One region of the Streptosporangium sp. OZ121 genome, then DNA from elsewhere that is predicted to be linked to it. Evidence: riboswitches for the same ligand, from Rfam matches in the RefSeq annotation. Region 1 holds a riboswitch; the other holds the start of a gene.

The links. Region 1 has a riboswitch for cobalamin ahead of ACTOQ1_RS10925 (CbtB domain-containing protein). Riboswitches for the same ligand answer to the same signal wherever they lie in the genome.
Region 2: another riboswitch for cobalamin. It lies ahead of ACTOQ1_RS41145 (hypothetical protein); the one in region 1 lies ahead of ACTOQ1_RS10925 (CbtB domain-containing protein).

Annotation. Positions count from the first base shown of each region.
Region 1 is NZ_JBPXMC010000004.1:218,208-222,286, forward strand. It holds gene ACTOQ1_RS10915 (acyltransferase family protein) at 1-796, shown strand, start outside; gene dop (depupylase/deamidase Dop) at 884-2,401, shown strand; cobalamin riboswitch at 2,526-2,647, shown strand; gene ACTOQ1_RS10925 (CbtB domain-containing protein) at 2,678-2,872, shown strand; gene ACTOQ1_RS10930 (CbtA family protein) at 2,880-3,620, shown strand; gene ACTOQ1_RS10935 (histidine phosphatase family protein) at 3,617-4,079, shown strand, end outside.
Region 2 is NZ_JBPXMC010000048.1:10,060-14,138, reverse strand. It holds gene ACTOQ1_RS41150 (hypothetical protein) at 1-571, shown strand, start outside; gene ACTOQ1_RS41145 (hypothetical protein) at 1,062-1,412, opposite strand; cobalamin riboswitch at 1,523-1,735, opposite strand; gene cutA (divalent-cation tolerance protein CutA) at 2,045-2,362, shown strand; gene ACTOQ1_RS41135 (hypothetical protein) at 2,301-3,470, opposite strand; gene ACTOQ1_RS41130 (hypothetical protein) at 3,836-4,079, shown strand, end outside.

The sequences.
Region 1 (4,079 bases):
CAAGCTCAGCCTCGGCGAGTACGGGATCAACCTCACGATGCTCCAGCGGGCCCTCGGCGTCTACGACGCCAACGGCGTCTACTGGTCGCTGTGGGTGGAGCTCCGCTTCTACGTGCTGATCTCGATCCTGGTGATCGCCGGGGTGACGCTCAACCGCTGCCTTGCCTTCATGGGCGTCTGGCTGCTGGCGGCCGGGTTCTTCGCCGGGAGCGAGGAGGCCTGGGTCGACCTGGTGGTCATGCCCAAGTACGCGGCGTACTTCGTCGGCGGCATGGCGTTCTTCCTGATGACGAAGTTCGGCCCCAGGCTCGTCCTGTGGTGCCTCGCCGGGATCAGCGGCGGCCTGGCGGTGAACGCGGCGATCGACCGGGTGGCCGGGCGGATCGAGAACGTCGGCTACGCCGCGATGCCCGTGCCCGAGTGGGCCGTGGCCGCCACCGTGATCGGCTTCTACGTGCTCATGGCGATGGTGGCGCTCGGCTGGCTGGGGTGGCTGCGCTGGCGCGGCCTGGTCGTCCTGGGCGCGCTCACCTACCCGCTCTACCTGTTCCACACCCCGGCCGCGGTCCTGATCGTCCCCGCGCTGCGGGACGTGCTGCCGCCCCCGCTGACCGCGCTGGTCACCGTGCTGGCCGCGATGGCGTTCTCCTACCTGGTGTACCGGTTGGCCGAGCGCCCGCTTCAGGAGTTCGTCAAGTCCAGGAGGCGGAGAAGGGCCGCATCCCCGTCCCCGTCACAGCTCCCCGCGCTCTCCTCGATCCCCCTCGCAACGGGCGAAAAGGCTTCGGTGCCATAACTGTCCGACCACCGGGCATAGTGAAGGGTCTAGGGTCGGGAATAGATACCACGGAGAGAATCAGTCCCTGACGAACAGAGGGTGCGCATGACGGTACGGCGGGTGATGGGCATCGAGACCGAGTACGGTATCTCCGTGCCCGGACAGCCGGGGGCCAACGCGATGGTGACCTCCTCTCAGGTCGTGAACGCCTATCTGGCGGCCTCGGCCGCGAGGGCTCGGCGCGCGCGATGGGACTTCGAGGAGGAGAACCCGCTGCGGGACGCACGGGGGTTCGACCTCGCGCGGGAGGTGGCCGACCAGAGCCAGCTGACCGACGAGGACCTCGGCCTGGCGAACGTGATCCTCACCAACGGGGCCCGGCTGTACGTCGACCACGCCCACCCCGAATACTCCACGCCCGAGTGCACCAATCCCCGGGCGGCGGTGATCTGGGACAAGGCGGGCGAGCGGGTGATGCACGACGCGGCGGTCCGCGCCTCGGCGATGCCGGCCAACGCCCCGATCCAGCTCTACAAGAACAACACCGACAACAAGGGCGCCTCCTACGGCTGCCACGAGAACTACCTCATGCGCCGGGCCACCTCGTTCGCCGACATCGTCAGGCACCTGACGCCGTTCTTCGTCTCCCGGCAGGTCGTCACCGGCGCGGGCAAGGTCGGCATCGGCCAGGACTCCCGGGGCGAGGGCTTCCAGATCAGCCAACGGGCCGACTTCTTCGAGGTCGAGGTGGGCCTGGAGACGACGCTCAAGCGGCCGATCATCAACACCCGGGACGAGCCCCACGCCGACCCGGAGAAATACCGCCGCCTGCACGTCATCATCGGCGACGCCAACATGTCGGAGATCTCGACCTACCTGAAGCTGGGGTCGACCGCGCTCGTCCTGGCCATGATCGAGGACAACTACTTCACCCGCGACCTGGCCGTGGACAACCCCGTCCAGGCCCTGCGCGCGGTCTCGCACGACCCCACGCTCAAGTACGAGATCTCCATGCGCGACGGCCGCAAGCTGACCGCGGTGCAGTTGCAGATGGAATACCTGGAGCTCGCCCGCAAGTACGCCGAGGAGCGCAGCGCCAACGGCCTGGACGAGCCCACCAAGGACATCCTGGAGCGCTGGGAGTCGGTCCTCACCCGCCTGGCGGAGGACCCGATGCAGCTGTCCGGGGAGCTCGACTGGGTGGCCAAGCTGGAGCTCCTGGAGGGCTACCGCACCCGTGACGGCCTTCCCTGGTCGCACCCGCGCCTGCAGCTCGTCGACCTCCAGTACTCCGACATCCGCCCCGACCGGGGCCTGTACAACCGGCTGGTCGCCCGGGGCCGCATGCAGCGCCTGGTCACCGAGGAAGAGGTCCAGCGGGCCATCGAGGTGCCGCCCAACGACACCCGGGCCTACTTCCGCGGCCGCTGCCTGAGCCAGTACAGCGAGTCGGTGGCCGCGGCCTCCTGGGACTCGGTCATCTTCGACATCCCCGGCCGCGAGTCGCTGCAGCGCGTCCCCACCCTTGAGCCGCTGCGCGGCACCAAGGCCCACGTGGGCGAGCTGTTCGACCGCTGCCGTACCGCCGCGGAGCTGGTGACGGCGCTGACCGGCGAGCAGTGACTCCCGCGAGGGGGGAGGCGGCCCGGCCGGGCCGCCTCCCCCCTCGGCATGCCCGGACCCCGTGACGGCCGGAGGCCGTCGAACCGGACATCCGGATTGACGGGGGACGGAGAACCGGGATACGTTCCGGATGTTTTGTGGCGGTGCGAGGGAAATCCGGTGAAATTCCGGTGCGGTCGCGCCACTGTAATCCGGCCCGTGAGGGCCGGGAGCCAGGTCACACTCGGCCGCCACCGACCTACGAAAAGGGACGCGTCAATCCCGGAGGAGGTGGCCGTGAGCCAGATCTCGGCACCGCACACCCAGCCCATCCCATGGCACTCGCTCACCCGCTGGCTGCTCGCCGTACCGGTGCTGCTGCTCCTCGCCTACCTGGTCACCTTCGACCAGGGGGCGATCTCCCAGGCGGGGAACTACCTGCACGAACTCATGCACGACGGGCGTCACCTGCTCGGCGTGCCGTGCCACTGAGCCACAGGTGATCACCAAACTCATCGTCCGGGGCCTCGTCGCCGGACTGCTCGCAGGGCTGCTCGCGGCCGTCTTCGCCTACACCGTCGGCGAACCGCGCATCGACCGGGCCATCGCGCTGGAGGAGGCGGCCGCGGCCGCCGCCCCGGCCGGATCACACGACGACACCGGGACCGCGGCCCACTCCCACGACGAGGAGGAGGCCCTGGTCAGCAGGGACGGGCAGCGCTTCGGGCTCTTCCTCGCCCTCGGCCTGTACGGCCTGGCGGTCGGGGGCCTGTTCTCCCTCGTCTACGCGGCCGTACGCGGCCGGGCGGGACCCCGCTCGGAACCGGTGCTCGCGGTCACCCTCGCCGCCGCCGCGTTCACCTCCGTCGTCCTCATCCCCTTCGTGAAATACCCCGCCAACCCGCCGGCCGTCGGTGACCCGGAGACCATCGGCCAGCGCACCGTGCTGTACCTGGTCGCGGTGGTCATCGGGATCCTCGCCGTCGCCGCCGCGGTCGCCGCCCACCGCTACGCCTCGCGGAGCGAACCGTGGGTGCGCTGGCTGTCGGCGGGCGCCACCTTCCTGATCCCCGTCGTCGCGGCCTGGGTCCTCCTGCCGGAGATCTCGGAGGTGCCCCGGGGCTTCCCCGCCGACCTCCTGTGGGACTTCCGGGTCGCCTCCATGGGAACCCAGGTGGTCTTCTGGGCCGGCGTCGGCGCGCTGTTCGCCTTCGCCGCCCGCAGGCGCGGCCCGGTGTGACGACCTCCTCGGGGGTCACCCGCCTGCTCCTGGTCTGCCACGCCTCCACCTCGGCGACGGTACGGGCCGCGTTCCCGGGTGACGAACCGCTCGACGAACGCGGCCTGCGCCGGGCCGAGGGGATGGCGCGGGACCTCGGTCCGGGTCCCGCGGCCTGCCCCGCCGAACTGCGCTGCGTCCAGACGGCGGCGGCGCTCGGCCTGCGGGCCGAGCACGACCCGCTGCTGGCCGACTGCGACTACGGCCGCTGGAGCGGGATGACGCTCGGCGAGGTCGAGGCCGCGGAACCCGAGGCGCTCGCCTCCTGGCTCGGCGACCCCGGCGCGGCGCCGCACGGCGGGGAGCCGGTCACCGCGCTCCTGGCCAGGGTGTCCGGCTGGCTCGCCGTCCGCGCACCCGGCAGGGCCGTCGCGGTCACCCACCCGGCGGTCATCCGCGCCGCGGTCGTCCACGCCCTCG
Region 2 (4,079 bases), on a different contig from region 1:
TGACTTTACCTTCTTTCTGCTCGGCGCCCTTGTGTCGATACCAATATCCATACTTTCTCCTTTTATCACAGTCAAGATTCAGCGGTGGCGCGCAAGGCGCAGCTCCATCCAGTCGAACATCAGGCGCGGGATTCTTGAGAAGGACCTCAAGGAAGCGGAGGAGTACAAAAAAGACCCACTCAAATTCATCGCCTTTATCGGCTATCGCATCTTAGTATTAAATGCGATATGGCTACTTATCGGCATTCCTGGCTTTATATTATCCTTTATTATTAACGCCATGCTAGGCATTAATACGATAACGACCATTGGCCTAATAACCGACCCATGGGTAAATGCACTAAACCTGCTTGATGCTGTTATGTATATACCACTAGCAACCCTCCTATTTCGATACAGCTACCAAACGGTTCGCGTTGCTCGACGCGTAATGGATATTGAAAAGTTCAGGACTCAGATAAATGCCGAAGTTGCCACCCTCAAAAGCGCATACCCTGATGTAACGTTGGAAGCATCACAGGTGTCGGCTTCGGAGACCCCGCCAACAGAGCCTCAAAAACCAGCCTCCTGAGATCTTTCTATCTGCCTCCTTCATATAAAAGCAGAAAGTTTAGGACCAGAGATCAAATCTGGAGCTCCCCATTGGAATAACAACCTTTCCCCTAGCTCTTTGGTTTGCAGGGTTCGTCGCGCTCACCCCAGAGCTGAGTCCCCGCTAGAGGCATGTACTGATAAAAAGCGTAAACCATGGTGGATCCCGGATAGCCGCCCGTCTAGAATAATTATCTGGTCAGGCTTAGTGCAGGTAAAAGCCTGCGTGAGATCAACCTAAAAGCCGCAGCTCGCACAGAGAGGACTGCGTAGGTGCGGCGGCGTTTACGCCGACGCCTTGACCAAGTAATGAAAATCCTCGCGGGTCGACCCGCTAACGCGATCTCGATCATGTAGCTCAAGGACCTATCTGGCCCGTTGCCCAGACGTTCTGGCAGCTCAGAGCATCGATCGCTCAATGAGCCGCTACGCCGACCGCTCCCCCGCAAATAGTTGCCTTTGCGGTTGAACTAGTGGTAGTTGGTGTCGAACCACTTGGTCATCTCCAGCGGCGCCACCCCCTCGGCACCCCGGGCCATCGCGAAGTACGGATCCGCGACCCCGGAGAACCGCTCGGGCACCGCGCCCACCAGCGCGATCGCGTCCAGCACGTGGTCATACAGGGAGAAGGTGTTGGACGGCACCGCATCCAGCCCCGCCCCCGACAGCTCCCGCCACACCCGCTCGCGCAACCCGGCGGCCGTCTCCTGCAACCCGGCGGCATCTGTGCGCCCGGCCCAGTAATCCTCCGTCGCCCGCTTCAACTCGCGACGGCCCCCGATACGGGGGTAACCCAAAACGGTCGTGGTGACCTGACTCATGGCGTCCTTCCCTCGGCTCATGCCATGCCGACCCACGGCCACGCGCAGGACCCATCCGGGAAAGACGCATCCCAGGCCCTCCCACGAGGCCACGGATCACCGCACACCGGACGGCGCACGGGCGACTGGCAGGTCTTCGGACTCGCGGGCACCACACACAATTCCTACTGACCGTCGCTTCCCAGACGCACAAGCGTCCAGTGCCGATGACGGCGTTCGTTCCCACTCACCGCTGCGGGGCAGTCCCGGAATCACACCGGGTTCCCTCTTACGACTCCCGACACCAACACGACACCGGAAGAACCAACCGCACCACGAGCATAACCCGCCCCTGTCTCCAGACCGAGCCGGCCAGCGGCAGGCCAGCAGTAGAGGTAGCCTTCTGGGTCTGCCCGATCCTGCCGAAGACCGGCATCACCCCGTCTGAGAGGTGCTATCCGGAAGCGGCCACCGGCACGGCGAACCCTTCTGGGCTCAACTGACTTCGGCAACGCATCGCCACTGCCCGCGAGATCACCAAAGAACAAACTCATCCTGAAATGGGGTGACTTCATGGGGATGTGTTTCAGTCGTCCTGAAGCCCCCTTCACTCTTCTGTACCGGATCTGGGGAAGTGATCTAGGCTTGGCCGCATGACTGACTACCTTCAGGTTTCGACCACAGTGGACAGCCGTGATGCGGCGATGAATCTCCTCAGATCTGCCGTCCGCGCGAAATTGGCGGCATCGGGCCAAGTCTTCGGGCCTGCGCAATCTGTTTTCTGGCATGAGGGAAAAATGGGAGAAGGGGAAGAGTGGCAGATCTTCCTGAGGACGACTGCGGAGCGCTACCCGGACTTGGAGGCGCATTTGCTATCCGAGCACCCGTGGAACAACCCTGAAGTGACCTTCACATCGATTGACGGTGGGTCGGCTCCGTACTTGGAATGGCTGAGCAAGACGACGGCGTAGCCATGCGGTCGAAAAGTTCGGCGACGGATGGCAGCGATCTGTGATCCTCAAGTCGCTCAAGAACGGCACTGACGCGCTGGCGTGGACGAATTGACGCGACATCCATGGAGAGGCTCAGCGACTGACTCAGGGCGGCGGATGCGCGTTCGATCTCCCCGGCGTCTAGATACGCTTCCGAAAGCCAAGTCGTATAGAGAGACTTGTCTCGGGCGCGGGTGTCCTCGTACTTCGAGAGGGCATCCTCAAGAACGGCAATAGCCTTAACGGGCTGATTCAGCGCGACCCAGCACCGTCCCGTCATGATCTGAAGTTCGAGCCGGTCAACCCAGAGTGCCCAATCTGGATTCGGCTCACCACTGCTCTCTTCAAGGGCCCTACCGGCCTCTTCAAGGGCTCTTTCGACCTCAACCTGGTATCTCTGCCCTTCAGACGCGTAAGCCCATGCCGCCCGCTCCAGCAGGAGTGCCCTGACCGCAGGGGGAGTCCCTCGCTCCGCTACCCGGCACGAAGCATCCGCTTCCTGAATCCCCGGAGAGCCGTAGCTCACTTTCTGATAGGCCAGGAACGCCAGCGAGTTGGCAAGAAGGGCGGTGTCCCCGGCATCAGTGGCGGCCGACAGGCTTTTCTTGAAAAGCTGCCTCGCTTTCTTGGCCCATCCCGCGTCGAAGGCAGCCCATCCCGCCTGTTGTGCTTGCTCGCTGACCACGCTTAGAAGCGCTCTTCCCGTCTTCTGTGTATAACTGGCCTCGTTGACGAGTGTGCTCGTTCTCTCAAGCTCGGCAGCATAGAGAGGATAGGTTTCGGCGCCACCTAGATAGTCGTCGATTCGACGTAGCCGCGCAATGCGCTTGCGAAGCGAAACGACAAGCTCATCATTGACGCGTCGCCCCTGAGGAAGACTCTCAAACGGTACGGGAATAGCGGCAATGCTTACAGTCGCCACGGACGCACCGAGAAATTCTCTGCGTAGCACATCATCCTCCGACTCGGTGCGTGACGTGCTTTCCACGCTGAACAGTTCATTCTCGTCCAGGTCGAAAGCTCGGCAGTAAAGCAGCCGGTATGGATCCCTCGGCTTATGCCTACCCGCTTCCCAGTCTTTGATCATGCGGGTGACGGAATCCCGTCCCGGCATACGGCTACGCGTGCGTTCGTCGGCCAGATCGGTCAACGCTCGGGCCATTTCCCGCTGAGTCCACAGCCGGTTACGCCGTTCGGCGCGTAGCCGTCGCGCCCAAGCTGGAACGTCGCGCATCGCGTTACCTCTGGAGATAGGGGTCTGCGTCTCTCCCTCAGTCTCCCCTATTCCCCTTCCGCTGAGCCTCTTACTCCTCTTCTCTCCCCTGGTCTCCCCTGTCCCGCCCTATCTCCGCGTGCTGGTGGGGCGCTGTCATGGGAGGACCGTGAAAAAGCGGAACCCGCAGGCGCGGTCACGCCGTACGGGTTCCTTGATCGCACAGAGAGGTGCGACCCATGGACAACTGTAGAGCCGTCCCGCCTGTCGTTGACGAGGCGACGGTGGAGAGCCACGACAGGGCTCTGGCCGTCGTGCAACGACTTCTCATCGAGCGGGGAATCCGTGCTCACCGTCATCACACGATCAGCCTGGGGCTGTTCGCCAACAGCGCGGTGGCCTGGCCCGACCAGCCTCCGCTCCGATCGTGGATGGAGCGACACCCGCCGGAGCTGACCGTGAAAGGTCCGCAGGGTTGGTGCG